3 regions of the Erwinia billingiae Eb661 genome follow, and region 1 is predicted to be linked to each of the others. Evidence: predicted binding sites of a transcription regulator. Region 1 holds the regulator's gene; each other region holds the start of a gene.
What was found. The regulator ArgR, encoded in region 1, controls arginine synthesis, uptake and breakdown. The targets are predictions, from matches to a motif close to ANTGAATAAAAATACANT.

Region 1 (6,261 bases):
GCTGTACCGGCATTATCAAACCCGCCAACAACACCCCACTTTCAGCCTTTGCGCTGCTGGCACTGGCGAAGAAAGCCGGTGTACCCGATGGAGTTCTCAATGCTGTCGCGGGCGACACCCATGCAATCAGCGATGCCATTATGGCCAGCAAGGCGGTTCGGAAGATCTCGTTTACCGGCTCGACCGCCGTCGGCAAGCTGTTGATGCGAAATGCCGCAGAGACGATGAAAAAGGTCTCGATGGAACTGGGCGGTAACGCACCCTATATCGTGTTTGACGATGCCGATATTGATGCCGCGGTGAAAGGCGCCATCGCCAATAAATTCCGTAACGCTGGCCAAGTTTGCGTCAGCGTGAACCGCTTCTATATCCACAACCGCGTTTATGACCGCTTCGTCAGCCAGCTGGCTGATGAGGTGAAAAAACTGAAGGTCGGTAATGGCATGGAAGAAGGGGTGATCGTCGGGCCGCTGATAGAGGCTTCTGCGCTGGAGAAAGTGGAAGAACACGTCAAGGATGCGGTCGCCCACGGAGGCAAGATTGTTACTGGCGGTGCCCGCCATGTTCTGGGTGGCAATTTCTGGCAGCCCACGGTGATAGCCGAAGCCAACGAGAAGATGAAGCTGGCAAAAGAAGAGACCTTTGGCCCCGTGGCTGCCTGCTTCCGTTTTGATGAGGAAGACGAGGTTATTCGTCGGGCAAATGATACCGAGTTCGGGCTGGCTGCGTATTTTTATACGCAAAACCTTCAGCGTGTGTTCCGCGTGTCGGCGGCACTGGAGAGTGGCATGGTCGGCATTAACGAGTGTGCCGTCTCGACGGAGCTGGCACCTTTCGGCGGCGTAAAAGAATCTGGCCTAGGACGTGAAGGTTCGGTGCTGGGACTGGAAGAGTTTTTAGAAGTGAAAGCCCTGCATATTGGGGGACTGTAACTCACCGGGCGGCAGTATGCCGCCCAACCGTGGGCCTCGTGGAGCGGCTAGCATGAGAACAGAGATTTTTGATTTTGATGAAATTGTCGATCAGGCACACTTCTACCGCCAGTTCAGCGAACGGTTTGCGCTGGCCGATCTGAATGTGAAGGATTTGGACAGCTTATGGGACGCGGTGACGCTGTTGCCATTACCCCTGGAAATTGAATTTGTACATTTGGGGAGCGGACAGAAGCGGCGTTATGGCGCGTTAATCCTGCTGTTTGATGAAGCAGAAGAGGAGCTGGAAGGGCAGCTCCGATTTAACGTTCGCTAGTCAGCAGAAACAAAAAGGGCCCCGACAAGCGGGGCCAAAGGGTTCGTCATACTGACGAGGAATGTCTTACAGTAGCAGTGACAAGCCAGCGAGAGGGATTCGCGCGTTCGACAACACGCAGGTGCTGGCACCTTCTAATTTTTTGTACTTATCAGAATTTATTTATACAGCTCTGCGGTGGCGTGGTAGTTGCCATCGTTACGCGCTTCGATCACACGATAAGAGCTGGCACCTTGCTGATCCGCTTTCTGAGAAAGCTCATGACGGATATCGGTTGGCGCGCCATCAACACCACTAACACTAATGGTGCCCATTGACTGCAGGTTCTGCTCGCTTGCCTGCTGATCAGTTATCAGGTGAGCGGCGCTGGCGCCGAAAGAAAGAACTGAGGCCAGGCCGAGTACTGCGATTGCTAATTTGGTTTTCATGATAGATGCTCCAGATAGGGTTGAGCGGTAACCGAAAGGGCTAAAAAGCGTTTATTATTCTTGGGGTTACCGTTTTTATTTAGTCGTTAATACCGTATTGCCGGGTAATCTTTGCTTATTTGTACAGCTCTGCAGTCGCGTGGTAGTTACCGTTGTTGTACGCCTCGATAACTCGGTAAGCACTTGCGCCCTGAGCGTCAGCTTTCGCATTCAGCTGCTGGCGGATGTCCATCGGTGAACCGGCAACGCCGCTTACGGAGATGGTGCCAACTGATTGCAGATTTTGCGCCTGATCCGCATTAACAGATTCAGCTGCAAAAGCACCAAAAGAGAGAGCAGAAAGAACGGTTACAGCCGCAACAGTAGTTTTAATGTTCATGATTATTTCCTCGTAGTATGTTTTTATCTTTTTGTTTAGTGTGATTGTCATCACGAAAACAAGTATAGATCTAATAACGTAAAAAATTAATAGCGTGCTAATAATTTTTTGTTGGGATACTTTAACCGAAAACTGCATTTTAATAACCAGACGTTATAAAAAACGCTTATAAGTTGCCCTATCCATGTTAAATACATGTAAAAACATAGGGATATGTGACTTTAGCCATTCGTGCGCTTATTTGTGGTGGATCACACCATGAGACGAGAGTATCTGGTTTTTCTGCCTGACATGTCGCCCGCGAGGCAGTGCATCATGCTGAATAGTGAGGCGTGGAAGGGCAGAAAAGCTAAAGCCGGCAGGCGCCGGCTCTAAGAAAAGATGATGATACGGGGTGGTTAGCCTTAGGTTAAAAATCAGGCGTTAATTGCTGCTGCTTATAACTCTTGCTCGAAGAGGATCAGGATCGCTTCGAACAGCTGCTTTACCGTAAAGGCGCGGGCAGGGGTAATAAAGATGGTGTCATCGCCGGCAATGGTGCCAAGGATCCCTTCAGCTTTGCCGAGGGAATCCAGCAGGCGAGCGATAAGCTGCGCGGCACCCGGACTGGTATGGATTACCACCAACGCATCGTTGTAGTCGATATCCAGCACGAGGTTTTTAAGCGGGCTGGTGGTGGTCGGCACGCCCAGTTCCGCAGGCAGGCAATAGACCATTTCCATCTTGGCGTTGCGTGTGCGCACGGCACCAAACTTGGTCAACATGCGGGAGACTTTAGACTGATTGATATTGTCGAAGCCATCTTCCTGTAAAGCGGCGACGATCTCGCCCTGCGAGCTGAACTTCTCTTCCTTCAATAAAGCCTTAAAGGCTTTAATCAGGTCTTCCTGTTTTGATGGGTTACGCATAGGCTTCCGCTTAAGAGTCAGAAATAAAGGGGATTCCCTGATGGGACTGGCGGTGATTATGCAATTAAATGAATGGTTATGCAATAAGGCAGGGTGTTTTATGCGGGGGAGCGGTGAAGGGGTGACAGTATGCCAAACTTTTGATGGAAAAAAAATGCCCGCTCAGACAAGGATGTAGCGCAAAAAGTAAACGATTTGTTATTAAATTGATGTTGTTCTGCTTAGCGCTAAGGGTGTAATGTAAGGCCGAATCGTGCTGTTTGTCGCTGGCTACGAGCGGCCTTGCACCCTATGCGGTTAATCATTTGCTTCAGCGGTTTTGGGCGTGAGCGCTCAGATCGACATGAAAGCAATCGCAAAGCGCTGAAGGCTGGACTATGTTCATAACCAGATGGATTCACAGCACTTTACGCTCACTATAATAAGGAGTTCAGGATGAAAGTTGCAGTTCTCGGCGCAGCTGGCGGTATTGGCCAGGCTCTCGCACTTCTGCTAAAAACCCAGCTTCCGGCGGGTTCCGACCTCTCTCTGTACGACATCGCTCCCGTTACGCCTGGCGTAGCTGTTGATTTGAGCCATATCCCTACCGCAGTCAATATCAAAGGTTTCTGTGGCGAAGACGCAACGCCGGCGCTGAAAGGCGCTGACGTGGTCCTGATCTCCGCTGGCGTGGCGCGTAAGCCAGGCATGGATCGCTCCGATCTGTTCAATGTTAACGCCGGTATTGTTCGTAATCTGATTGAACAGGTTGCCAGCACTTGCCCTAAGGCGTTGATAGGTATCATCACTAACCCGGTTAACACCACGGTCGCGATTGCTGCGGAAGTGCTGAAAAAAGCCGGCGTTTACGATAAAAACAAACTTTTTGGCGTTACCACGCTGGATATCATCCGTTCCAACACCTTCGTCGCTGAGCTGAAGGGCAAAAATCCTGCCGAGCTGAACATCCCGGTAGTGGGTGGACACTCAGGCGTGACTATCTTGCCTCTGCTCTCCCAGATCCCAGGCGTCAGCTTCTCTGAACAGGAAGTGGCCGATCTGACGAAACGTATCCAGAACGCGGGTACCGAAGTGGTTGAGGCGAAAGCAGGTGGCGGATCCGCGACGCTGTCGATGGGCCAGGCTGCGGCCAAATTCGGTCTGTCGCTGGTACGCGCTCTGAACGGTGAAAGCAACGTTGTGGAATGTGCTTATGTTGAGGGAGATGGCGCACATGCTCGCTTCTTCTCACAACCGCTGCTGCTGGGTAAAAACGGCATCGTTGAGCGCAAGCCAATCGGCACGCTGAGCGCTTTTGAGCAGAAGTCGTTGGACGGCATGTTGGATACGCTGAAGAAAGACATTACCTTGGGCGAAGAATTCGTTAAATAAGCCTGCTACAGGGCCGGCGCTGTCTGGCCCTGCATTCCATCACTTCCCGCTTAATTCCCCGGATATTCCAGCACGGTAATCGGCAGCGTCATTTTTTGATCGTTGCGAATGATATCCACGTCAATGACGGTTCCTGGTCGAATCTCCGCAACCTGATCCATTGTTTCCACCGCCGAAATAGCCGGTTTATGGTTCACGTTGGTGATCACATCATTGATTTGCAGACCCGCTTTGGCTGCCGGGCCTCCCTGAGAAACATTGGTCACCACAATGCCCTGAATATGATCCAGGCTGCTGTTTTGTCCGTGCATTTGCGGCACTTCACGGCCACTGATGCCGATGAACCCACGGATTACGCGACCATCGCGAATAAGCTTATCCATGATTTTCGCAGCCAGTGCCGTAGGGATGGCAAAGCCAATGCCTTCCGGCGTTTCACCGTCGTTACTCTTATCAAACGACAGCGTATTGATTCCCATCAGTTCACCGAGAGAGTTAATCAAGGCGCCGCCCGAGTTCCCTTTGTTGATGGAAGCATCTGTCTGTAAGAAGTTCTGGTAGCGGGAAGGGCTCAGACCAACGCGGCCAGTGGCGCTGATAATCCCCTGGGTCACCGTCTGCCCAATATTGTACGGGTTGCCGATAGCCATCACTAAATCGCCGATATGGGCAATGCGCGCGGGATTGATTGGGATAACGGGCAGGCTGGACGCGGTGATCTTCAACACCGCTAGGTCGGTCAGGCTGTCCGAACCTACTAACATTGCCTCAAAGATGCGGCCATCTTGCAGCGCAACGATAATCTGCTCGGCATCGTTGATCACGTGTTTATTAGTAAGGATATAGCCACGCCCATCCATGATCACGCCAGATCCCAGCGTGCGGATTTCGAGGTTGTCAGCAGAGGCATTGGCACTGCGATTGTAGACATTCACTACCGCCGGGGCAGCCCGACGCACGGCAGAGTTGTAGCTGACAGGCGTTTCATTAGCGCTGTCATCTTTGTGCGAGAAAAAGTCACTGCCGATCCGCAATGCTGGCATGCCGGCCAGCAGCAAACCCGCAACTACAAGGCCAAGAAGCACTGAACGCAATAGTTTAGGAAACATGGCTTTAAATGGTGAGTGAATGAACGTTTGGCAGGATAGCATGAGTTAAGCGGACACGCAGGTGTCCGCTTCATGATTTAACGTAAAAGCAGATAGATACTCGCATCGCCACGGATCACGTTCAGCGCCAGCAGCGGTGGCTTGGCTTCCAGCAGCTTGCGCAGCTCGGCCAGATTAGCCACCTTGGTGCGGTTGAGGCCAATAATCACATCGCCTTTTTTCAGGCCATATTGCTCAGCGGGTGAGGCTTTGGTCACGTCATCCACTACCACGCCTTTGGTTCCGTCTTTCGCGGCGCCATCGATGAAGGTAGCACCTTGCAGAGCCGGAGTGGTCTGATCGGCCGTGGTCGAGGTTTGCGTACTGGCATCCAGTTTAACGGTAACGTTAACCGGCTTACCTTCACGGATCAGGCCGACCTTGACGTCTTTACCCGGTGCGGTAGTACCAATTTTCACCCGCAGTGCAGCGAAGCTGTCGATCGGCTTGTCATCCAGACTGGTGATGATATCCCCGGCCTTGATGCCCGCTTTCGCCGCCGCAGAGCCTGGCAGCACTTCATTGACGAACGCGCCGCGCTGCGCATCCACATTGAAGGCTTTGGCCATATCCGCCGTCATCTCAGTGCCTTTAATACCCAACTGACCGCGGTTCACTTTGCCGAAATCAATCAGCTGCTGAGCCAGGTTCATCGCCATATTGCTTGGGATGGCAAAGCCAATGCCGATATTGCCCCCGGCGGAGGAGAGAATGGCGGTATTCAGGCCAATCAGTTCGCCATTCAGGTTCACTAGCGCGCCACCGGAGTTACCGCGGTT
Region 2 (6,261 bases), 550 kb from region 1:
GCGCTGCACCGCTATCTGCGCCATCGTCTGGCGGATTATGACTATCAGCAGCATTTTGGTGGCGTGTTCTATTTGTTTTTACGCGGCGTGGACGGCACCGCCAGCGAGAACGGTATTTACCGAACGCGGCCGGATGTTGGGTTTATCACCGCGCTGGACGCGCTGTTTGCCGGTACCGCGCAGGAGGACGTATGTCAGGGATAGCCGCGCTGTTGCAACAGGCCGGTGAACTGCGGCTGTTCCGCTCGCTGGATATACAGTTTGCCCGCATGATTGCGTCTGAAGATCATCCTGCTTTAATGCTGGCCGCGGCCTGCGTCAGCGCGGAAGCCGGAGAAGGGCATGTTTGCCTGCCTTTGGCCCAGTTTACCGAACAGGCGTTGTTTGACGGGCGACAGCCTGAACTTGCCCGTCAGCTGTGGCGGGCAGCGGGTGAACCAGCGTGGCTGGACCTGTTGCAAAACGCTGAGGCCGTCGGTGACGGTTCCACGGCCACACCGCTGGTTTTGCATCAGCAGCGTCTTTACCTGCACCGCATGTGGCAGTCTGAAGGAGAGGTGGCGCGATTTATTGGGCGGGAAGCCGCTGCAACCGCATTCGACCCGCAGCAGCTGCGCGCAGCACTGGATCGGCAGTTTGGTCAGCAGCCGGATGACTGGCAAAAGATTGCGGCTGCGGTCGCGATCACCCGTCAGATCTCGGTGATTTCCGGCGGACCAGGCACCGGTAAAACCACCACCGTGGCCAAACTGCTGGCCACCTTGCTCTCGCTGTCGCAAGAGACGGTACGTATCCGTCTGGCCGCGCCAACCGGTAAAGCCGCGGCCCGATTGACCGAATCGCTGGGCAAAGCTCTGCAGCGGCTGGAGGTCAGTAACGAGGAGAAACAGCGGTTCCCGGCTGAGGCGACCACGCTGCACCGCCTGCTCGGTGCGGTGCCCGGCAGTCAGAGAATGCGTTATCACGCCGGTAACCCATTGCACCTCGATCTGCTGGTGGTGGATGAAGCGTCGATGGTCGATCTGCCGATGATGGCTAACCTGATTGCCGCGTTACCTTCGCAGGCGCGGGTGATCTTCCTCGGTGACCGCGATCAGCTGGCCTCGGTTGAAGCGGGCGCGGTATTGGGCGATATCTGCCGCTGCGCTGAAACGGGATACAGTCTTGCACGTGCAGAAGAGCTGAGTGCCTTAACGGGCTGCCTTATCGAAGGCCGGGAAGACCCGCAGGCGCCGCCGGTGCGTGACAGTATTTGCCTGCTGCGCAAGAGCTACCGCTTCGATGCCTCTTCAGGAATTGGTCAGCTGGCGCTGGCCGTCAATGCGGGCGATACGCGCCAGGTCGATGCAGTCTTTGCCGCTGATTACGCCGATATTGAGCGCTTCACGTTGGGGAGTAGCGAAGCGTATCAGCATCTGCTTACTGCCTGTGTTGCCGGATACCGCGACTATCTGAGCCGCCTTGCAGCCGGTGCACAGCCTGCCGATGTGCTGGATGCGTTTAGCCGTTTCCAGCTGCTTTGCGCGCTGCGCGAAGGGCCGTTTGGGGTGATGGGGCTGAATGAACGCATTGAGGTCTCGCTGCAAAAAGCGGGCTTGATCCGTCGTTCACCGGGCGCGGCGAATAAATGGTATCCCGGCCGGCCGGTGATGATTGCCCGCAACGACAGTGCGTTGGGGCTGTTTAACGGCGACATTGGTATTGCGATGCTGGATGAGGAACAGGCGCTGAAGGTGTTCTTCCCACTGCCTGACGGCAGCATCAAAGCCGTACAGCCCAGCCGACTGCCGCCGCACGATACTGCCTATGCGATGACGGTGCATAAATCGCAGGGATCCGAATTCGATCACACCGTGCTGGTGCTGCCTAATCAGTTCACGCCGGTGCTGACCCGCGAGCTGGTTTACACCGCCATCACCCGCGCGAAATTACGATTAACGCTGTATGCGGAGCAAAACGTGTTAAACAGCGCGGTGAAAATGCGCACCTTGAGGCGCAGCGGGCTGGTCGAACGGCTTACCGAATAATCGGGCTGAGATGAGACGTTAAAAAGGGGCGATAAATCGCCCCTTTTTGGTCTTCAGGAGAAGAGACGCGCGTGGCGCAGATCGGCCATCAGCACTTTTGAGCGGCGCTGATAGTTGTACATCAGCTTTTTGCTTTCCGGCAGCAGTTCGATATCGACCGGCGTAAAGCCGCGTTCCTGGAACCAGTGAATGCTGCGGGTGGTCAGCACGAAGAGTTTCTTCAGCCCCATCTGACGCGCCTGCAGTGCCACGCGTTCCAGCAAGGCTTCACCGCGCGAGGAACTGCGGTAATCAGGATGCACCGCCACACAGGCCATCTCGCCAATCGCTTCTTCCGGGAACGGATAGAGCGCGGCGCAGCCAATCGTCAGGTTATCGCGCTCAATGATGGTGAACTTATCAATTTCCATCTCTAGCTGCTCGCGTGAGCGACGAACCAGAATTCCCTGCTGCTCCAGCGGACGGATCAACTCCAGAATGCCGCCGATATCATTAATGGTGGCACGGCGGATCTGCTCGGCACTTTCCATCACGATCTGCGTACCGATGCCATCGCGCGAGAACAGTTCCTGTAACAGCGCGCCGTCTTCCTGGTAGCTGATCAAATGGCTACGACGCACGCCGCTGCGGCAGGCTTTAACCGCACCACGCAGAAAACGCACGGTGCCGGACAGGTAGTCATCGCGCGTTTCCAGCTCTTCAATACGCTGCTGGGCATCATTCGGGAACAGCTCGGAGATGATATTGCCTTCATCATTGGTCACGCCCTGTTCGGAGCAGAAACCAATCATCTTCTCGGCTTTCAGCTTGATGGCCAACTGCGTCGCCACTTCTTCAGAGGTCAGGTTGAAGCTCTCACCGGTGACGGAAACCGCAACCGGCCCCATCAGCACAATTGCGCCGCTATCCAGCTGACGGTGAATCGCTTCTTCATCGATACGACGAATACGGCCGCTGTGGCAGTAATCCACGCCATCATCCACGCCTAACGGTTGGGCAATAATAAAGTTGCCGCTGACCACATTAATATGCGCACCCTGCAACGGGGTATTGTTCAGGCTCATCGACAGGCGGGCGGTAATATCCAGCTGTAAACGGCCTGCGGCCTGCTTAACCAACTCAAGGGATTGCGCATCGGTGACACGGGTATGCTTGTGATAAATCGGCTCCAGCTGGTGTTCAGCCAGGTTGGCGTCTATCTGCGGCCGGGCGCCATACACCACCACCAGGCGAATGCCCAGGCTGTGCAGCAGGCCAATATCATTGACGATGCTTGAGAAGTTCTCATGCTCGATGGCTTCACCACCCAACATAATGACAAACGTCTTACCACGGTGGGCATTGATATAGGGCACGGTATGACGAAAACCCTGAACCAGCTCGGTACTCCGTTCCTTCACGGCAAACCCTCTATGAATTATTATTCGCTAAAAGTGTATTTTTATTCTTTTATTGGCCGGGCGCAAGGGGCAATTTCTCAGTATTTTCTGGTTTCTTTCCCTGGCGGCCACGCTAATACGCTGCATTTTATCGCTTTTTCTGGGTGACACCGCCGGAGGGATTCGCTAAAGTTTTTGCACTTGGTAGTCATTTGGCTTTTTTTTAGACACAGTTCAGCAAACACCTCTGGAGTAGCATGTCCGATTTACCCTCACCAGGCCGCCGCCGGTGGTTAAAAAACGCCGGCGCCGTCGTGCTGCTGAGCGTCAGCAAAGTAGGGCTGGCCGCCAGCAGCCATGTGGTGGCCATCCGCATCTGGCCGTCTTCAACCTATTCCCGGCTGACGCTGGAATCCAACCGCCCGCTGAAATATAAGCAGTTTGCGCTCAGTCATCCCGAACGTGTGGTGATTGATATTGCCAATATCCAGCTTAACCATGCGCTGAAAGGCGTCGGGAACCTGGTGCGCAGCAACGATCCCTACATTAAAAATGCGCGAGTGGGGCAGTTCGATGCCAATACCGTCCGACTGGTGCTTGAGCTAAAGCAAAATGTGTCGCCAAAGATTTTCACCCTCGCGCCCGTCGCCGGGATCCGCGATCGCCTGGTGCTGGATCTCTATCCGGCAAAAGGCAGCAGTTACGATCATGCTGACGATCCGCTTCTGTCGTTACTGGAAGATTACAACAAAGGCGATCTGGAAAAGAGCCAGCCTGCAGCGGCGGCTTTGCCGGGCAAGGCGGGACGGGATCGGCCGATTGTGATCATGCTCGATCCGGGGCACGGCGGCGAAGACTCGGGGGCCATCGGCAAACATAAAACCCGCGAAAAGGACATCGTGCTGAAGATCGCCAGACGACTGAAGGTGTTGATCGACAAGCAGCCCAATATGCGGGCCTATATGACGCGCAACGAAGATGTCTTTATTCCGTTAAAAGTCAGGGTGGCCAAAGCGCGCAAACAGCGTGCCGATCTGTTTATCTCCATCCATGCCGATGCCTTCACCAGCCGTGCGGCACGCGGCTCGTCGGTATTTGCGCTCTCGACCAAAGGCGCGACCAGCACTGCGGCACGTTTTCTGGCGCAGACGCAGAATGAATCAGACCTGATTGGCGGCGTCAGCATGAGCGGCGATCGCTATCTTGATCACACCATGTTCGATATGGTGCAGAGCCTGACCATCAACGACAGCCTGAAATTTGGTAAAGAGGTGCTGTCCCGCCTCGGCAAGGTCAACCATTTACATAAACGAACCGTCGACCAGGCGGGCTTTGCCGTGCTGAAAGCGCCCGACATCCCGTCGATTCTGGTGGAAACAGCGTTTATCAGTAATTTAGAAGAAGAACGAAAGCTGCGGACGACGCGTTATCAGCATCAGGTGGCGGAATCTATTCTGGCGGGGATCAAAGCTTACTTCGCCAGTGGCGCAAGCCTGGCACCCAGAAAATAATCGGGATTGTGGGGCGGGGTGCTGCTCGCCCGGCATTAAGCGCACAGGCAAATCCATTGCGGGGAATTTGGCGGAGGCCAGAAACAAAAAAACACCCGTTAAGGTGTTAAGTTGGTTGCGGGAGCCGGATTTGAACCGACGACCTTCGGGTTATGAGCCCGACGAGCTACCAGGCTGCTCCATCCCGCGTCCGTAGTGTACTACTGTTGCTTCCGTCACAACAGGTCTTTCTTTTACTGCTTTCTCCGAAGAGAAATGGTTGCGGGAGCCAGATTTGAACTGACGACCTTCGGGTTATGAGCCCGACGAGCTACCAGGCTGCTCCATCCCGCGTCCGATATACTGTTGCTTCCATCACAACAGGTCTTGCTGTTCACAGAACATTCTCCGAAGAGAAATGGTTGCGGGAGCCAGATTTGAACTGACGACCTTCGGGTTATGAGCCCGACGAGCTACCAGGCTGCTCCATCCCGCGTCTGTGGAAGCGCACTATACGCTGTAGGAGTTTTGATGCAACCCCTTTCTGCAATAAAGTCATCAAAATAGCGCTTACTGCTCACTTCTTCTGCATTTGCCTTATTCTCGTACAGCAACCGATGAACTTTACCGTTGAGCCGTTTAATTCTCCCGGTGCCTTTGCTATCTTCGGCGAGGAATTCCGCATAGAGGGCAGTGAAATAATGAAAGGATGTTGGGCGAAGTTTGCAGTAACAGGGGCGTTGCTTGCCCTGCTGGCGGGATGTTCCTCAAAACCGACCGATCGTGGCCAGCAGTATAAAGACGGAAAGCTGGACGAGCCGCTCGGACTGGTCAATCAGCCGAATGCGAAAGGGCGTCCGGTGAATGGCAAAGACTTCAGCGATCAGGTCAGCGAAATTCAGTACGCGTCGCCGGCGATGTATTCCCGCCAGACCGGCACCTACGGTTCGATTAAAGCCTGGCTGATGGCGGGCGGCGACACGCGCCAGCTGCGCCAGTTTGGTCTGGATGCCTATCAGATGGAAGGCACCGATAACTATGGCAACGTGCAGTTCACCGGTTACTACACGCCGGTGCTGCAGGCCCGTTACACGCGCCAGGGCGAGTTCCAGTATCCTTTATACAGAATGCCTGCGCGTGCTAAAGGCGGACGCCTGCCAAGCCGTGCTGACATTTACAGCGGCGCGCTGGGCGATCGCTACATCGTTGGCTACAGCAACTCGCTGATGGATAACTTCATTATGGATGTGCAGGGCAGCGGCTACGTGGATTATGGCGACGGTCGTCCGCTGACCTTCTTCGGTTACGGCGGCAAGAATGGCCACGCGTATCGCAGTATCGGCAAGGTGTTAATCGATCGCGGTG
Region 3 (6,261 bases), 760 kb from region 1:
ACCAGGCGCTGATCGTAATATTCGGCCAGCCACAGGTCAGCTTTCGAAAACACCATCTCCAGCATGCCGACACGGGTTGAGAAGAACGGCCAGTCGCGACACATGGTTTCCAGCTCATCCTGATTACCGGCTTCCATCGCTTTTTGCAGCGCGGCACCGGCACCCAGCCAGGCGGGCAGCATCAGGCGGTTCTGCGTCCAGGCAAAGATCCACGGAATCGCACGCAACGACTCAACGCCACTGCTTGCACGGCGTTTGGCCGGACGGGAACCCAGAGGCAACTTGCCCAGCTCCTGCTCCGGCGTTGCCGAGCGGAAGTAAGGTACGAAATCTTTGTTTTCACGCACGTAGCCACGATACATCTCGCAAGAGTCCGCAGACAGCTGGTCCATAATGCGGCACCACGCTTTCTTAGGCTCCGGCGGTGGCAACAGGTTGGCTTCCAGAATGGCACCGGTATACAGCGACAGGCTGCTGATAGTGACTTCTGGCAGACCGTATTTAAAGCGGATCATCTCGCCCTGTTCGGTCACGCGCAGGCCACCCTTCAGGCTGCCCGGCGGCTGGGACAGCAATGCCGCATGGGCAGGTGCGCCGCCACGGCCGATAGAGCCACCGCGTCCATGGAACAACGTCAGGGCGATGCCGGCTTTCTCACAGGTTTTGATTAATGCATCCTGCGCTTCGTATTGCGCCCAGCTTGCGGCCATCACGCCGGCATCTTTCGCCGAGTCAGAGTAGCCAATCATTACCATCTGCTTGCCCTGAATGATGCCGCGATACCAGTCGATGTTGAGCAGCTGGCTCATCACGTCATTGGCATTGTTCAGGTCATCCAGCGTTTCAAACAGCGGTGCTACCGGCATGGTGAACGGGATGCCGGCTTCTTTCAGCAGCAAATGCACCGCCAGCACGTCGGACGGCACTTTGGCCATCGAGATAACGTAAGCGGCAATCGAACCTTTCGGCACTTCAGCGGCGACGCGGCAGGTTTCAAGCACCTCACGCGTATCGGCACTTGGCTCCCAGTTGCGCGGCAGCAGCGGACGTTTTGAATTCAGTTCGCGGATCAGGAACGCCTGTTTGTCGGCTTCTGACCAGCTTTCATAATCACCCAGACCGAGGAAGCGGGTGATTTCGGCAATGGCTTCAGTGTGGCGGGTGCTTTCCTGGCGGATATCAATGCGCACCAAAGGCACGCCGAAGCACTTCACGCGGCGCAGCGTATCCAGCAGCTGGCCATTGGCAATGATGCCCATGCCGCACGCTTGCAGGGATTGATAACAGGTGTACAGCGGGTCCCACAGCTGGTCGTTGGAGATCAACAGGTCAGCCGGGCGCGGCAGACGTTCGCCCTTCAGACGACGTTCCAGGTAGGCCTGGGTGCTCATCAGCTGACCACGCAGGTTTTTCATGATCTCGCGGTAAGGTTCCAGCGCTTCCGGGTTACCACACAGCTCACGCACTTCTGGCGTACATTCAGACATCGACAGCTCTGACACCAGCACGGCGATATCACGCAGGAACAGGTCGGTCGCTTTCCAGCGGCTAAGCTGCAGCACATGGCGGGTGATATCGGCGGTGACGTTCGGGTTGCCGTCACGGTCGCCGCCCATCCACGAAGTGAACTTGATCGGCACGAAATCCACCGGCAGCTTGACGCCGAACGAGGCTTCAACCTGCTCATTCAGTTCGCGCAGGAAGTTAGGCACGCCTTCCCACAGGCTGTTTTCGACCACGGCGAAGCCCCATTTGGCTTCATCAACCGGCGAAGGGCGGTATTTACGGATTTCATCGGTATGCCAGGCCTGAGCAACCAGCTGGCGCAGGCGGCGCATAATCTGCGATCGGTCGTAATCAGAAAGATCGTTATGATCGAGCTGCTTCAGGCAGCTGTTCACTTCAACCAGTTTGTGGATCAAAGTACGACGGGTGATCTCCGTCGGGTGTGCAGTCAGCACCAGTTCCAGTGAAAGCGATTCGATAGCTTCACGGATCGAGGCTTCGGTCAGATGAGGTTGCTGCTTCAGGCGATCAAAGACTTTGGTCAGCATTTCCGGGTGATTGGCCCCTTCACCCTTCGGGGAAATCGTATGGTACTGCTCGGCAACGTTAGTCAGATTCAAAAACTGACTGAAGGCGCGTGCAACAGGCAGCAGCTCATCATTCGACAGGTTTTGCAGCGTTGACAGCAATTCTTTACGGTGGGCGTCATTTCCCGCACGTGATGACTTCGAGAGTTTGCGGATGGTTTCCACCCGCTCAAGGATGTTCTCTCCAAGTGCATCCTTAATCGTATCCCCGAGCAGTTTGCCGAGCATACTGACATTACTTCGCATTGCGGAATATTGTTCGTTCATATGACCCCTGACACCCTTCTTGTTTTTGTCACTTTATTTCACCGTTGCCGGCATAACTTTGCCTTTTATCTAGCCACGTTCGTTACCATTCGTCAAATGACTTAAATCTGGCGGCTTCAGCGGCTAAATGTCGGTAATTTATGAAATTTAATTACAGGCAAGTGAGATAAGTTATTCTTATCATGAAAGACGGAATAAATCAGGGGCAACACGCTGTTTCAGCAGTGAATTGCCCCAAATGTGATTTAGTGGTGGCAAAAATGCTGCACAACCTGAGCGATCAATTCGCGGGTGGGTTTAATAAATGCGGTGTCGATATATTCGTCCGGTTGGTGCGCCTGATCGATCGATCCCGGGCCCAAAACCAGCGTTGGGCACAGCCTCTGAATGAACGGCGCTTCGGTACAGTAGTTCACCACTTCGGTTTCGGTACCCAGTAATTTCTCCACTACCTGCACCAGCTGATGGTTGCGCGGACATTCGTAGCCTGGAATGGGCGGATGCAATTCGCCAATCGTCACCCGGCCGGGCCAGCGTTCACTCACCGGAGCCAGTGCATCATCCAGCAAACCTTCCAGATCCTGCAGTGACAGGCCCGGTAACGGACGAATATCCATATACATCTCACAGCAGGCACAGATGCGGTTTGGCGCATCGCCGCCGTTGATGTAGCCGAAGTTCATGGTCGGATACGGGATGGCAAAGCCATCATGGTGATAGCGCTCTTTCAACGTATTACGCAGGCCCATCAGGTGAGTGATGGACTCATGCATCAGCTCAATCGCATTGACGCCACGCGCCGGATCGCTTGAGTGACCCGACTGGCCCTGAATGCGGATCGACTGAGATAAATGGCCTTTATGAGCCCGCACCGGTTTCAGTGAGGTGGGCTCACCAATAATCGCGCAGTCCGGGCGGATGGTGGTGTTTTCAGAGAAATACTGCGCGCCGGCCATGGTGGTTTCTTCATCGGCGGTGGCGAGGATGTAGAGCGGCTTTTCCAGTTTGGTCACGTCAACATCACGCAGAGTATCTAAAATAAAGGCAAAGAAACCTTTCATGTCGGCGGTGCCCAGGCCGTAAAGCTTGTTGTCATGCTCGGTCAGGGTGAACGGATCGCGCGTCCAGCGCCCATCGTCGAACGGTACGGTATCGGTATGACCGGCGAGCAGCAGGCCGCCCGCGCCGTTTCCGGTTCTGGCCAGCATATTGAATTTGTGGCGCGTGCCGGGCACCGGTTGCACTTCAACGCTGAAGCCAAGGTCACGGAACCAGCCTGCCAGCAAATTGATTAAAGTTTCATTACTCTGATCGATGGCAATATCGGTTGCGCTGATCGACGGTGTGGCAATCAACTCACGGTATAACTCGATAAAAGGGGGTAATTTTGTCTTCACTGTTGCCATTCCTTGAGTTAGGATAGTGTCATATTCATGCATTAATAGTGAATAAAAATACATTAACGGCGTACGGATGGAAACCACAAATTGCTCCATCGTCCAGCGCCGCTCGCGTGGGAAGACAGCGAAAATTCGCTGCAGCCCGGAAATTTGAGACCAGAAAAAGGTGTCAGTCTGATGTTGAATACGCTGATTGTTGGTGCCAGTGGTTATGCTGGCGTAGAGCTTGCGACTTACCTGAATCGTCATCCACAGGTGAACATAACCGCTTTGGCGGTTTCAGCGCAAAGCCCGGACGCAGGAAAATTACTTTCCGATCTTCATCCGCAGCTGAAAGGCATCCTTGATATGCCGCTGCAGCCCCTGAGCAGCGCCTCGCAGTATGCCGATAAAGTGGACGTCGTTTTTCTGGCGACCGCCCACGAAGTCAGCCATGACCTTGCGCCAGAGTTCCTCGCCGCGGGTTGTGTGGTATTCGATCTCTCCGCTGCTTTCCGCGTGAACGATCAAAGCTTCTTCACAGACTACTACGGCTTCCCGCATCAGCATCAGGACTGGCTGGAAAAAGCGGTATATGGTCTTGCCGAGTGGCAGCATGACAAAATTAAAGAAGCGCAGCTGATTGCGGTGCCGGGTTGTTATCCTACCGCTGCCCAGCTGGCCTTAAAGCCGCTGGTCGAAGCGGGCCTGCTGAACGATGCGCAATGGCCGGTGATTAACGCCACCAGCGGCGTGAGCGGAGCAGGGCGCAAAGCGGCGGTCGGCACCAGCTTCTGTGAAGTCAGCCTGCAGCCGTACGGTATTTTCACCCATCGTCATCACCCAGAAATCGAAGCGCACCTCGGTGTGCCGGTGATCTTCACCCCGCATCTGGGCAACTTCCCGCGCGGTATTCTGGCCACCACCACCTGCCGGTTAAAAGCAGGTGTGACCGCTGACGACGTGGCAGAAGCGTTCCATAATGCCTATCACGATAAGCCATTGGTGCGTGTTTACGACAAAGGCGTGCCGTCCATTAAGGGTGTTGTTGGTCTGCCATTCTGCGACATCGGCTTCGCGGTGAAGGGTGAACACCTGATTGTCGTGTCGGCAGAAGACAACCTGTTGAAAGGCGCCTCCTCGCAGGCAGTGCAATGCCTGAATATTCGTTTCGGCTTCCCGGAAACGCAGTCACTTATTTAATCGGTGAAGATGATTATGACGACTCCTTTAATTATTAAACTCGGTGGCGTGCTGCTGGATAGCGAAGAAGCGCTTGAGCGCCTGTTTGGCGCGCTGGTGGCCTACCGGGCTGAGCATCAGCGTCCACTGCTGATTGTGCACGGCGGTGGCTGCCTGGTGGATGAGCTGATGAGCAAGCTCTCGCTGCCGGTGAAAAAGAAAAATGGCCTGCGCGTCACGCCTGCGGATCAGATCGACATTATTACCGGCGCCCTGGCGGGAACCGCAAACAAAACCCTGCTGGCCTGGTCGAAAAAGCACGGCATCGAGGCAGTTGGCCTCTGCCTGGGCGACGGCAGCAGCGTTAACGTGGAAGCCTTCGACGAAGAACTCGGCCACGTGGGTCTGGCCACGCCAGGTTCGCCGATGTTAATTAATACTCTGCTGACCGCCGGTTTCCTGCCAGTGATCAGTTCCATCGGCATCACTCAGGATGGTAAGTTAATGAACGTCAACGCCGACCAGGCTGCGACCGCATTGGCGGCCACCCTGGGTGCCGATTTAATCCTGCTGTCGGATGTCAGTGGCATCCTCGACGGCCAGGGACAGCGTATCGAAGAGATGACCGCCGCCAAAGCTGAGAAGTTGATTGCTGAAGGCGTGATCACCGACGGTATGATTGTCAAAGTCAATGCAGCCCTGGACGCTGCCCGCACGCTGGGCCGTCCGGTAGATATCGCCAGCTGGCGTCATGCTGAGCAGCTGCCGACCCTATTTAACGGCGTGTCAATTGGCACCCGGATCCTCGCTTAATCAGAAACGGATTCAAGGAAAAGACAATGCAAGACAAGAGCATCAAAAAAATCGTTCTGGCTTACTCCGGTGGTCTGGATACCTCCGCCATCATTCCATGGCTGAAAGAGAACTACGGCGGCTGTGAAGTGGTCGCATTTGTGGCTGATATCGGTCAGGAACGTGGCGATCTTGAAGGCGTTGAGCAGAAAGCTCTGCAGTCAGGCGCGTCCGAATGTCACGTTGTCGATCTGCGTGAAGAATTCATCAGCGAATACGTTTACCCCGTGCTGCAGACCGGTGCGTTGTACGAAGGCACCTATCTGCTGGGCACCTCGATGGCGCGTCCAATCATCGCTAAAGCGCAGGTTGAGCTGGCGTTGAAAGTGGGTGCCGATGCGCTGTGCCACGGTGCGACCGGTAAGGGTAACGACCAGGTGCGTTTCGAAACCACCTATACCGCGCTGGCACCACAGCTGAAAGTGGTTGCGCCATGGCGTGAGTGGAACCTGCGTTCCCGTGAAGCCCTGCTGGACTACCTGAAAGAG

Region 2: argA (amino-acid N-acetyltransferase) is a predicted target of ArgR. The motif match lies at 3,460-3,477, and genes of this name have one in related genera.
Region 3: argC (N-acetyl-gamma-glutamyl-phosphate reductase) is a predicted target of ArgR. The motif match lies at 3,804-3,821, and genes of this name have one in related genera.

The regions. Positions count from the first base shown of each region.
Region 1 covers NC_014306.1:4,523,181-4,529,441, reverse strand. The annotation lists gene EBC_RS22000 (NAD-dependent succinate-semialdehyde dehydrogenase) at 1-932, shown strand, start outside; gene EBC_RS21995 (barstar family protein) at 985-1,248, shown strand; gene yhcN (peroxide/acid stress response protein YhcN) at 1,407-1,676, opposite strand; gene yhcN (peroxide/acid stress response protein YhcN) at 1,792-2,055, opposite strand; gene argR (transcriptional regulator ArgR) at 2,493-2,963, opposite strand; gene mdh (malate dehydrogenase) at 3,399-4,334, shown strand; gene degS (outer membrane-stress sensor serine endopeptidase DegS) at 4,385-5,443, opposite strand; gene degQ (serine endoprotease DegQ) at 5,521-6,261, opposite strand, start outside.
Region 2 covers NC_014306.1:3,973,417-3,979,677, reverse strand. The annotation lists gene recB (exodeoxyribonuclease V subunit beta) at 1-204, shown strand, start outside; gene recD (exodeoxyribonuclease V subunit alpha) at 192-2,027, shown strand; gene argA (amino-acid N-acetyltransferase) at 2,081-3,427, opposite strand; gene amiC (N-acetylmuramoyl-L-alanine amidase AmiC) at 3,664-4,917, shown strand; tRNA gene EBC_RS19600 (tRNA-Met) at 5,030-5,106, opposite strand; tRNA gene EBC_RS19595 (tRNA-Met) at 5,174-5,250, opposite strand; tRNA gene EBC_RS19590 (tRNA-Met) at 5,316-5,392, opposite strand; gene mltA (murein transglycosylase A) at 5,598-6,261, shown strand, end outside.
Region 3 covers NC_014306.1:179,844-186,104, forward strand. The annotation lists gene ppc (phosphoenolpyruvate carboxylase) at 1-2,360, opposite strand, end outside; gene argE (acetylornithine deacetylase) at 2,606-3,757, opposite strand; gene argC (N-acetyl-gamma-glutamyl-phosphate reductase) at 3,938-4,942, shown strand; gene argB (acetylglutamate kinase) at 4,958-5,734, shown strand; gene EBC_RS02240 (argininosuccinate synthase) at 5,761-6,261, shown strand, end outside.